2 regions of the Syntrophomonas erecta subsp. sporosyntropha genome follow, and region 2 is predicted to be linked to the other one. Evidence: predicted binding sites of a transcription regulator. Region 2 holds the regulator's gene; the other holds the start of a gene.

Region 1 (6,384 bases), 670 kb from region 2:
ATTTTCCCGGTTTTAAAAGCGGGAGCCGTTTATGAAAAAAAATACCTGCTGGGAACCTCTTTTGCCCGGCCGTTAATCGCTAAAAAAATGGTGGAGGTAGCTGAAAAAGAAGGAGCCGTCGCCATTTGTCATGGTGCTACCGGTAAAGGTAATGATCAGGTAAGGTTTGAGCTAGGCATCAAAGCCTTAAATCCTGATCTGAAAATAATTGCGCCCTGGCGGCAATGGGATATTCGCTCCCGGGAAGATGCCATTGACTATGCTAATAGCCATGGTATAGAAGTACCAGTGAGCAAGGAGAAAATCTACAGCCGGGACCGCAACCTATGGCATATCTCCCATGAGGGTGGAGATCTGGAGGACCCGGCCAATGAACCGAAAAATGACCTGTACGTATTAACAGTTCCACCTGAAGAGGCTCCTAATACACCCACCTATGTAGAAATAAGCTTTAAAGCAGGAGTGCCGGTAGCTATTAATGGAGAGGAAATGAGGCCAGTCGAGCTTCTTACCGAACTAAACCGCCTGGGCGGGGCTAATGGGGTAGGTATTGTGAGTATGGTAGAAAATCGTCTGGTAGGTATGAAGTCCCGAGGTGTTTATGAAACTCCCGGGGGTACGATTCTTTATGCGGCTCATGAGGAGCTGGAACGCCTAACTCTGGATCGGCGTACCTTGCAGTTTAAAGAACAAATGGCTACTAAATATGCGGAGCTCATTTATGACGGCAACTGGTTTACTAAGCTAAAAAAGGCTATGGATGCCTTTGTTGATGAGACCCAGAAGACGGTGACCGGGAATGTAAAAGTAAAACTATATAAGGGTAGTTGTGTAGCAGTAGCCTCTACGTCACCCTATTCTTTATACATGGAAGACCTAGCTACCTTTAGTGCTGATCAGGTCTATAGTCATAAAGACGCGGAGGGTTTTATTAACCTGTTCGGACTACCTTTGCAGGTACAGGCTCGGTTGGAAAACAGGATAAAAGCCGAGTAAGGAACGGCCTAGGCAGTTATCTTACGAAATTTTAAGTTATTAAAACAACATAGGACTTTAATCGGAGCAGAATGGGAGTAGAGCCCCATTTTGCTCTTTTTTGTGATGATATTCTCTGTGTAAAATCTAGAATGGGCTCAAAAAAGCTCGTAATATGCCGGAATAAATTTCAAAAAACCATAATAAACTGATTAGTTGCATAATTATCAGTTTGCTGCCTATCTAATAATCTAATATAATTAGTATACTTAATATAGTAGTGGGCAACCTGTTCGACTACTATATATTGTGGTTTATACATATAAGGGGGATGCAATATGGATATAAATAATATCAAAAAAAGGGATGGCAGAATCGTACCCTTTGAAAAAGAGAAAATTACCAAGGCGATCTGGAAGGCAGCCCAGGCAGTAGGTGGTAAGGATTATGAAACCGCAGTTAACCTGACTGAAAAAGTAGTTGAGATTGCTCAATATGTGGGTGATGATGAAATTGCTACTGTGGAAGGTATACAGGATCTGGTAGAGCGGGTACTGGTTAAAAACGGCCATTATAAAACTGCTAAGGCTTACATTCTGTACCGTAAGCAGCATGATGACCTGCGGGAAACTAGTCAACTGTTATTTAACAATAAAATAATTGCTGATTACCTGGATAAGAACGATTGGCGGATTAAAGAAAACTCTAATATGACTTATTCCCTGCAGGGGATGAATTTCCACATATCTTCTTTAATAGTATCCCAATACTGGCTCAACCAGATCTATCCTCCAGAAATAAAAGAAGCTCATACCCAGGGGGATTTCCATATTCATGATCTGGGTATCCTGGGTGTTTATTGCGTGGGTTGGGACATCCGTGATTTACTCTTGGAAGGTTTCAAGGGAGTGCGGGGTAAGGTGGCCAGTGGACCGGCCAAGCATTTCCGCTCTATTCTGGGGCAGATTGTTAATTTTTTCTTTACATTGCAGGGAGAAGCCGCCGGAGCTCAGGCCTTTTCTAATTTTGATACCCTGCTGGCTCCTTTTATTCGCTATGATAACCTGGATTACCGTCAGGTAAAACAGTGTTTACAGGAATTTGTATTTAATATGAATGTACCTACTCGGGTAGGCTTTCAAACCCCCTTTACTAATGTTACTATGGATCTTAAAGTTCCGGGCTTCATGAAAAACGAGCCCGTCATTATCGGTGGTAAATATATGGACACCACTTATGGTGAATTCCAGAAGGAAATGGACATCTTTAACCAGGCTTTTGCCGAGGTAATGATGGAAGGGGACATCGAAGAGCGGGTATTTACTTTCCCCATTCCCACCTATAATATTACTGAAGATTTTGAATGGAATAATCCTAATTACGATAAGATATGGGAAATGACAGCCAAATATGGTATACCCTATTTCTCCAACTTTATCGGTTCGGATATGAATCCGGAAGATGCTCGTAGTATGTGCTGCCGCCTGCGGCTGGATAACCGTGAACTGCGTAAACGCGGGGGTGGGTTATTTGGAGCTAATCCCCTGACTGGATCAATTGGAGTAGTAACTATCAATATGAGCCGTCTAGGCTACCTATCCAAGACCAAAGAAGAATTTTATGAGCGGCTAGAGCGGATGATGGAAATGGCTAAAAACAGCCTGGAAATTAAACGCAAGATATTAGAAAATCTGACTGAATCAGGCTTGTATCCTTATTCACAGTTTTACCTACGCAGCATTAAAGAAGGATTTGGACAGTACTGGAAAAACCACTTTTCTACTATTGGCCTGATCGGCATGAATGAAGCCTGCTTAAACTTCATAGGCCGGGATATTGGCAGTGAAGAGGGGACGGCCTTTACCAAAGAGGTTATGGATTTTATGCGCGCTAAACTGGTGGAATTCCAGGAGCAAACCGGCAATATTTACAACCTGGAAGCTACTCCGGCCGAAGGAGTAAGCTATAGTATTGCGCGTAAGGATAAGGAACATTATCCGCATATTACGGTAGCTAATGAAGCTGAGTACCGCCGGGGAGCAGAGCCTTATTATACTAACTCTACGCAGCTACCTGTAAACTATACTGATGACCTGTTTAATGCTCTTAACCTGCAGGATGGATTACAGACCAGGTATACGGGTGGTACCGTATTCCATGTATTCCTGGGGGAATCGGTAAACTCCATTGAATCAGCTAAAAAATTGGTCAGCAAGGTCTGTGAACAGTTCCGACTACCTTATTTTACCCTGACACCGACCTTTAGTATTTGCTCCAGCCATGGCTACTTGAGCGGCAAGCACAACTATTGCCCCATCTGTGAAGCAGAGGGACGTACTACTGCTTGTGAGATTTACTCACGGGTGGTCGGTTATCTCCGTCCAGTCGATCAATGGAATGCCGGTAAACAGGCGGAGTTTGACAGCCGGAAAGTGTACGACAGGGCCTTACAGTGATAAAATTTGCGGGTCTGATAAAACAAAGTCTGGTAGACTATCCCGGGGAAATAGCGGCGGTGCTATTTACCCGGGGGTGCAATATACGCTGTCCCTTCTGCCATAATAGCCATCTGGTTATTCGTTCGGTCCGAATGCCAGGGGAAGAAATAGAACTGCCTGATGTAGTGGAATTTCTGGCAGAACGGCTGGGTTTTCTGGATGCGGTAGTTATCACCGGAGGAGAACCAACCCTTCATCCGGAGCTTCCGGAAGCCTTGCGCCGGTTTAAAGACCTGGGCTACCTGGTAAAACTGGACACTAATGGGACGAATTCAGTTATGCTGGATAAATTACTCCAATCAGGCCGATTAGATTATGTAGCCATGGACATAAAGGCTCCTTTTAATCAACAAAAATACCAGCAGGCCTGTGGTAAGCTAACTACCGAGGAGTTTTGCAGCATCCGCAATTCGGCACAACTGCTCATGGCAGCAGATGTGCAGGTAGAATTTCGTACCACGGTAGTCCCGGTTTTACACAGTGCCGAAGATATAGAGAATATAGCTCGTTCTATTCAAGGTGCTTCATTATATACTCTGCAGCAGTTTAACCCTACTGCGACTCTGGATACCGGCTACATGAATGTAGTTCCTTATAGCCGGGAAGAAATGCAGCATATGGCCGAGCTCTGTTCACCATATGTACAGGAAGTCCGGGTAGTAAATATATGAGTGAAGCCAAAAAAGTTTATGGGGACTATATAAGTTAGAATTTATAAGCCAGGTGTATCTGCTACAGGAGCACCTGGCTTTTGTATAGAGTAAATTTGGATGGTTGTACCAGGGAGAGCTGTTAGCCGGGCTGGGCAAAATTGCGCTTTATTACCGGGAGACAGAGAGAAAAGTAAGATAATTATTGTCTAAACATATGCTTATAAAAATAAACAAATGTTTAGAGCGGTGGTAAAAGCAGGTTAAGGACCAGGTAAGCGAACTGGCAGCCGGAATTTAAGCAAAAAGAATTACCGGTATTGTATAAGTTAGGATTGCTGGCCAGTGGTTACCCGTTACAGAAGTACCTGTTTTTATATAGAGAAAAACCGATAGTTGTACCGGAAAGATTTTTTAGCCAGTCTGGGCAAAATTGCGTTTTCTTAATGGGAGACGGAGAGGAAAGTAGATAATTATTGTTCTAAACATATGCTTACAGAAATAAACAAATGTTTAGATTATTCTACCGGTGGAGCCACTCCGGTCTCTTTTCTGTACAAGCAAGGGACTAAAAGGATATAATAAGGAATGAAATTCTGGAACTTGAGGTGTAATCATGAAACTGTGGAGTGGCCGGTTTACCAAAGCCAGTGACAAATTAACGGAAGACTTTAATGCCTCTATTGCGGTTGATCAGCGTATGTACCGGCAGGACATCGCTGGAAGCATTGCCCATGCCACCATGCTGGCTCGGCAAGGCATCCTGACTCCCGAAGAAGGGGATCTGATTGTAACCGGATTAAAAGAAATCCAGCAGGAACTCGAAGAAGGTAAGCTGGAATTTACCGTAGAAGCAGAAGATGTACACATGAACATAGAAACATTTCTGATCAGGAAAATCGGAGAGGTAGGTAAAAAACTACATACGGCTCGCAGCCGCAATGACCAGGTAGCCCTGGATGTACGTCTTTACCTGCGTGATGAGATCCAGGCGGTTCGGAATTTAATTATAGATCTGCAACAAGTTATATTAGACCTGGCCTCTAAGCACCGGCAAAGTATCATGCCAGGTTATACACACCTGCAAAAAGCCCAGCCGGTTACCCTGGCGCATCATCTCATGGCTTACTTTGAAATGCTGCGGCGAGACTTAGGTAGGTTGGACGACTGTTTTAAACGAACTAATTCTATGCCGCTAGGCTCAGGAGCCCTGGCTGGAACCGGATTTCCACTAGATCGGGAACTAGTTAAAGAAAAGTTAGGTTTTGAGGAAATTACCCGCAATAGCCTAGATGCAGTTAGCGACCGGGATTTTGCCGTTGAATTTGCCGGCCTGGCCAGTATTCTTATGATGCATCTATCTCGTTTTGCGGAAGAGATAATCCTCTGGTCCACCGAAGAATTTGGCTTTGTGGAACTAGATGATGCTTTTTCCACAGGTTCCAGCATCATGCCCCAGAAAAAGAATCCCGATCTGGCTGAATTGGTACGGGGGAAGACCGGGCGGGTATACGGGGATTTAATCACCCTGTTAACCCTCATGAAATCCTTACCCTTAGCTTATAACAAAGATATGCAAGAGGATAAGGAAGCCCTATTTGATGCCGTTGATACTGTTAAAAAATCCCTGATGGTATTGGCACCCATGTTGAGTAGTGCTAAATTCAGAACTGATCGCATGGCATCAGCAGCCCGAGGTGGGTTTACTAATGCCACTGACCTGGCAGACTATCTGGTAAACAAAGGACTGCCTTTTCGGGATGCCCATGCCGTAGTAGGCCGGGCAGTTTTGTACTGCATTCAGAAAGGTATCAGTTTGGAGGAAGTAGATCTGGCTACCTACCGTGATTTTACACCATTGATTGAAAAGGATGTGTACCCATATATTGATGTCCTGCAATGTGTAATCCGGCGTCAGCTCCCCGGAGGCCCGGCGCCAGATACGGTTGAACAGGCCATAAAAGAAGCCGGGGAATGGTTGAGGAGGGTGAAGAATGTATCAGCCGAGTAAATTCGAGTGGAAAGATGGTAAACCTGACCAGGAACAGGTGGAAGAATGGGCCGAGACTTTCTTTTATAGTATGATGAATTTACTTAATGCTTTTTTCTGTCATGTGGATATAAAAGAGGCCGCTGATCGTCTAGGAAGTATACCATTCGATGAATTAACGGTTCAGCAATTAGAGGGGGAAAAGCAGGTAGTTATTGACATGGCCGTGGCCCGGGTCCAAGAGCTAGCCGAAGCGGAGCTTTTGTATATG
Region 2 (6,384 bases):
TTCGGCCGCCTTATTAGCTAGAATAATGCTTCCGTTTAAATCTAAAACAACTACCGCATCCACCATACTGGTTAAAATAGCCTGTATTCTTCGTTTTTCCTGGGCTATTGTTAACATAGGTATATTTCTCTCACTTTCCACGGCCTTCTATAAATCGATACCCTACCCCGCGTACCGTTTCAATATACTCAGGAAAATTAGAGTCATCCCGTAATTTCTGCCGCAAATGGCGAATATGAACATCTACCGTCCGGGTATCCCCGGAATACTCATATCCCCATACTTTTTCCAATAATACCTCGCGGGTAAACACCTTGCCTGGATGTGCTACCATTAAACTTAATAATTCAAATTCTTTCGGCGTTAGCTCCAGCTTTTCCTCCTCTAGAAAAGCTTCATATTTTTCAGGCACCACAATTAGATCTTTAATAACATAAGCTTTTTCCCCGACGGCTTTTTCGGCTTCCAGTATCCGCAGCGCCCTTAAACGGGCTTTAACCCTGGCCACCATTTCCCTTGGACTAAAGGGCTTTTTGATATAATCATCAGCTCCCATTTCCAACCCTAAAACCGTATCAATCTCTTCCCCTTTGGCAGTCAGCATTATGATCGGAATAGTATTGTATTCATCATCCTGTTTTAAGGTCCGGCAAACCTCAAGCCCGTCAATTTTAGGAAGCATAATATCAAGGAGAACCAGATCAGGACGCTCTTTTTTAACCATTTCCAAGGCACTTAAGCCATCACCGGCCACCAGAACTTTATAACCTTCTTTTTCCAGGTTGAATTTGACTAATTCGACAATATAAGCCTCATCATCCACCACTAAAACCCGCGCTGTCTTCACCTTAGACTCACCCTCAATATGCCATCGATATAACAGCTCCCATGCGACCCGTAACCCCATTATCCCGCCGGTAAGAATAGAAATGCTCCTGATCGCAACTGGTACACAACTCACACATAGAGATATTATCTGCGCTAACACCAGCTGTTTGTAATGAGGCGCAGATAGTCTTTTTTAAATCCCAGGTCATCCGTACTCCATCTGGTATGATTATACCATTAATATCGGGAAATCCGCTGTAAACTTTGCCGGCTAAATCAGGTTGAATCTCAAAACAGCAATGATCAATACCCGGCCCGATAAACACCCATACATCCTGGGGCTGGGTATTAAAAGTCCTGGTCATAGTATTCAAAGCCTTTATAGAAATCCGACTCATCGTTCCTTTCCAGCCACTATGAACCATAGCCACCGCCCTATGTACAGGATCGAAGAAAAATACCGGAATACAATCTGCATAAAAAGTTGTCAGATAAAGTTCAGGAATACTGGTAACTAAAGCATCTGTCCCGGCTATAGTTGAGCCAAGTTCAAAAACACCTGAACCAACCTGTCTTTCATCTACCACCACTACCCGGTCACCGTGTACCTGCTGGCAACAGACTGCCCTTTCAGGATCCCCCTCTAAAGCCTGCCAAAATCGAAGCCGGTTTTCTAATACGGCATCTTCCCGGTCATTTACATGTAATCCCAGGTTTAAACTGGCATAAGGTCCCTGACTAACACCACCTATTCGGGAGGAGAAACCTATAATTACCCCATATTTTTCCCAATCCGGAACAGAAATCCATTTAATACCGTTTTTAGTTTTCCAAATCCAGCCGCCCATTTGTTCATCCCTTCTTTATGACGTAAAATGATAGCAGGAGGCGATAATGTGCAATGCCCCGTTTGTAACCACGAATTAGACCGCTTAATCCAGCAGTGTCCGGAATGTGGCTTTGACTTTGATAAAATTACCTGGGTTCTCTTAACCGACTTATATCCACCCATGGACCTGGTAGCAGAAAGCCTTTTCAAATCCTATGGTATACCTTATAAAATCCTGCGGAAAGAGATTCCCCAGTTTCCAATATCCATTGGCCCGCTAGCTGAGGTTAAAATATTTGTTCCCGATATCCTAGTGGATAGAGCCCAAAAACTGCTGGCCTCACTACCAGAATTAAACCCGGAGATATAATCTGGGAAACCAGGCACAACAACCAGGAAAAGATCTTAATTTGAATTAGGGCAACTATATCGGCTCGTCCATGAGTACCAACCAATTAGAACAGCTACCAGCTCATTTTATTAAAATGGTGCTCTTCCCTAATACGGGCCTGAACCTATGCCTTATAGCAATTAGCATTACCACAAAACAAAAACGAAATAATTTATGGGAGTATAAACATGCTTACCATTAGCCAATTAGCTGCCAAATATAATATAAGCAACCATCAGGTGCACGATTTAATTGACTTTGGTTACCTGAATATTGCGGGGATAAAACGTGATGGCAAAAAGGGGTTTACCTATCTTTTTGCTGAAGAAGAAATAGAAGCCCTTAATCTTCCATCTTTATTACAGGAGATTAAAGAACGTAAAACCCGTCCCGGTAATCGGGTCCGCAAAAAAACTAATGACTTTAAGCAAGTAATCAGATTACTGGATTACTATGATCGGTTTATGGAAAATGTCTCTTACCATCCTGAAAAAGAATTTTTAGAGGTTTGCTTTTACCTGTTTCACCTAAATCATTATGCTAAAACATATACAACTAAAAGTAATGCCCTATATCGCTTAAAAAATAAAGTTCTGAAAAAATTATACCGGGAAAAGCCCCACCTGATGGAAGCCATTTACCTGTTAGGACCCGATAGAAATAAAATCTGGCTATGTGAAGACTGTAAAGAAGCAGCCCGGGCTGCTAATCAATCCTATGTAAGCTATCTTAAAGCCGGCAAATACTGTCCCAAATGCTCAATTTCTCCAGTCGAAAAAGAATATTATTCACTGGTTGAATTCAAGGTGGATTTAGACGGTTTTAAGTTCACCTTTCACCTGCCCCGTTCATCAGCCCTTAAATGGCTAAAAGAACTGGATCAATTGCCCCAGGGAGTACGTCAGATGAATCACTACGACGATAGAATGTACCTGTATGGCCGGTCAGTAAGCCGGTGCGAAGAAAAAGTTCTTCCTTTAAACTACATCGAAGAAAAATTACAGCAATACCTGGATAAAGAGGATTAGTTATTCCTTTTTAATCTGCTCAATGGTACTAATAAAACTATTTAAATCGGCGAATTGCCTGTATACTGACGCAAACCGGACATAGGCTACTTCATCTATTTTTTGCAGCTTGTCCATAACCATCTCACCAATAAGGATGCTGCTAACCTCCCGGTCATACCTGTCACGTAAATCCCTTTCGATCTCTACAACTATTTTTTCGATATTTTCCATGCTAACCGGTCTTTTTTCACAGGCCCGGGTAAGTCCCTTGATCAGCTTTTCACGACTGAACGGCTCCCGGTTTCCACCTTTTTTAATTACCAGCAAAGGTCGTTCTTCTACCCTTTCATACGTAGTAAACCTCCGCCTGCAGGTCATACATTCACGGCGGCGGCGAATAGAAGATCCATCCTCACTAGCTCTTGAATCAATAACCCGGCTCTCCAATTCCTGGCAGTACGGGCAGCGCATATTATCACCCCAAACTATATATCCCGTCAAGTCTGGTATAAAAACAAATTTCTATCTACCTGCTTGTCTGCCCTTATTATGAACAAAGCAAACGGCTAATTCAACCAGCAAGCACCAATTTTACAAGTTTTCCTCATCAAGAAGATAGTTCCTGCGATATTCATCTATTTCATTAACTATAGGAACCTCCACTAAAATCACATCCCTACCTATACGGACTATCTTGTTCCAGGGAACCGTGATTTCTTCGCGTTTAGAAAAAATTAATCCCCGGGTACGTCCTGGCAAGATAAGTGAAATGACTCTTCCATTTTCCAGGTCTAAATCAATATCAAGAATATTACCTAATTTCTTACCATCCAGAATGTTAATCACATCCCGGCTGCGCAGATCAGATATTTTGATCATAGCATTCACCTCCTTAGAAAGATATGACCACTTTTCATATATTATGAGAAACAAACCGGAATGTTCCTTAAAATCAAGGGATAGGTTTCTATTGCTTCCCTTTCCCTGAAAAATTCTACCGGCCCGGCAATAAACAAATGATTATCCCTAATAAAGGACTTCCCTTTTGCCGGAGTATTCTCCGGAGTATTCTATTTAAAGGTGAACAGCAGGAGGTTCGGCCGGCAAGGACTTTCCTCTTCCTGTAAATTTCCAAGGGTTCTGCTTATAGTAGTACTCCTTTAAACCAAGATTTTGCGCCACAAATTTTTCATGAAAAACTAAACTTTATTAACAACAAATACGATATAAGTAAAGGAGTAAAATTTTACGGGCTGGACTCGATTAGAGAGGCCCGGCGGTTACGGATTGATTGAAGTACCGCATAATTGCAAGTAGGTATACAGAGGAGGAAATCGCCATGATGAGGTCTCTCTATACTGCGAGCACCGGTATGTATGCTCAGCAGTTGAATGTTGACGTACTGGCGCACAATATGTCCAATGTGAATACTAATGGATTCAAACGCCAGCGAGTTGAATTTCAAGATCTTCTCTACCAGAACATCCGACGTCCCGCTGCCAATATGGATATAAATCAGCCTACCGGAATGGCCGTAGGATTAGGAGTTAAACCATCTGCAGTTTATACTGTTTTCTCCCAGGGCAATCCCCAACCCACCGAAAACCCTCTAGATGTGGCCATAACTGGTTCAGCATTTTTCCGTATTGAAGTCCCCGGACAAGACGATTATCTTTATACCCGTGACGGGTCAATAAAAGTAGATGCCGAGGGTCGCTTAGTAACAGCAGACGGTAATTATTATGTAGGGGTTGATGAACTGGACCCTGAGGCTTATGATATTCTGGTGGAAAAGAATGGGATAATAACCTATAAAGTGCCTGGTGATGATGAACCTCAGGAAGCAGGTCAGTTGGAACTGGTAAAGTTTGTAAACCCCGGTGGGCTAGATAAACTAGGGGGAAATCTCTATCAGGCTACTGTTAACTCCGGGGAACCAATCGACTGGGATGCAGAAGAAGACGGAACTATTTCCCTTCTGCCTGGTTACCTGGAAATGTCCAATGTGAAGATTGTCGAGGAAATGGTACAGCTTATAACTGCCCAGCGAGCCTATGAAATTAATTCTAAAGTAATTCAATCCTCAGATGAAATGCTGCAAACAGCAGCTAACCTCAGAAGGTAGGAGCTGAACCTATATGAAAATAGTACCTAATCATTTATTTACTCCACCGGGAGACACCCTATCCCGGGCCGCTCTTAACAAAAAAAATCAAAACCCAGATTTTACTGCGGTACTTAACCAGGCCCGGCAAGCCCAAGATGATAAAAAATTGCGCCAGGCCTGTCAGGACCTGGAAAGCGTATTCATAAATCAGGTAGTAGAATCAATGCGAGCTGCCATCCCCCGAAACAGCCTAATGGGCAACAGCTTTGCCCTAGAAACCTTTGAATCTATGCTATTCACTGAATATTCCCGCGAAATGAGCAGGACTGCTTCCCTGGGTATAGCTGATATGATATACCAGCAACTATCTAGTGATAAAAACTAATATATAAAAGAAGAGGCTATTTATATGTATTAAACTGCACACTGTCAAGTAGACAGTCAAAATTTTATTATTGCAACTGTCTACTTTGAGGGGAGATATCATATAATAGAAGCCTCTTTTATTTATATATCTTGGCCCCGGACTGCCTTTTTTATCATCCGGTAAATTACTAAATCCTCAATTAGGCTTTTCTTTGTTTTGACCCGGCCCCCCCCTTAGGTTTATTTTTCTCAGCCTTTTTATCCCCTGAAACAGCCGGCTTATTTTTTTTGCCATTATTGATTCCCTGATCACTTTTATCAATATCTTTCTTGATTTTATCAGGTTGGACTTTCTGATCATTATTGGGGGATTTATTCGGGTTTTTGTCCGAAGGGTTTTCCTTAAATACAGGTTTTCCCTCAGACTGGCTGGTACTGCTACCTCCCTTGGATTTATCATTTTCTTCTCTATCACCTAGAGATTTAGATTTTTCAATATACCGCTTCCCATCCATGCTATTATCTTTACGATTTTTAACCTGATCATTACCAGTGGCGGGAACAGTTTTCCTATCCTTATTGGTATTTCCATTTACCTTTCTGGGTAGATCCCGGCCTTCTTTCGCCTTAGGAGGCTGGCTTCTAGCAGAATTACCATTCGCCTTGGGGGCCTCTATGGCAGGAATATCTGCATCAATTATCAGAAGCTTACCACCTTTAAAATCTTTAACATGAACCTTGTTTTCATCTATCTTCACCCCATCGCTAATTTGATTAATCATTTGCTGCCGATCATCCTCTGAGATGCTTTTAGATTTAGTATAAACCGTTAGTGTAAGAGGATCATGTGGTT

What was found. Region 2 encodes NrdR, which represses ribonucleotide reductase genes. Its sites were predicted from a motif close to CACNANATNTNGTG; they were not measured.
Region 1: a site for NrdR is predicted at 1,274-1,287, ahead of ACZ5Q0_RS04400 (ribonucleoside triphosphate reductase). Genes of this name have one in related genera too.

What each region holds. Positions count from the first base shown of each region.
Region 1 is NZ_AP042459.1:942,255-948,638, reverse strand. It holds gene ACZ5Q0_RS04405 (argininosuccinate synthase) at 1-996, shown strand, start outside; gene ACZ5Q0_RS04400 (ribonucleoside triphosphate reductase) at 1,314-3,431, shown strand; gene ACZ5Q0_RS04395 (anaerobic ribonucleoside-triphosphate reductase activating protein) at 3,428-4,144, shown strand; gene argH (argininosuccinate lyase) at 4,740-6,134, shown strand; gene ACZ5Q0_RS04385 (hypothetical protein) at 6,118-6,384, shown strand, end outside.
Region 2 is NZ_AP042459.1:267,954-274,337, forward strand. It holds gene pnpS (two-component system histidine kinase PnpS) at 1-117, opposite strand, end outside; gene ACZ5Q0_RS01270 (response regulator) at 131-847, opposite strand; gene pgeF (peptidoglycan editing factor PgeF) at 861-1,676, opposite strand; gene ACZ5Q0_RS01280 (hypothetical protein) at 1,725-2,027, shown strand; gene ACZ5Q0_RS01285 (hypothetical protein) at 2,237-3,076, shown strand; gene nrdR (transcriptional regulator NrdR) at 3,077-3,529, opposite strand; gene ACZ5Q0_RS01295 (YlmC/YmxH family sporulation protein) at 3,650-3,937, opposite strand; gene flgG (flagellar basal-body rod protein FlgG) at 4,398-5,183, shown strand; gene ACZ5Q0_RS01305 (rod-binding protein) at 5,197-5,550, shown strand; gene ACZ5Q0_RS01310 (anti-sigma-I factor RsgI family protein) at 5,732-6,384, opposite strand, start outside.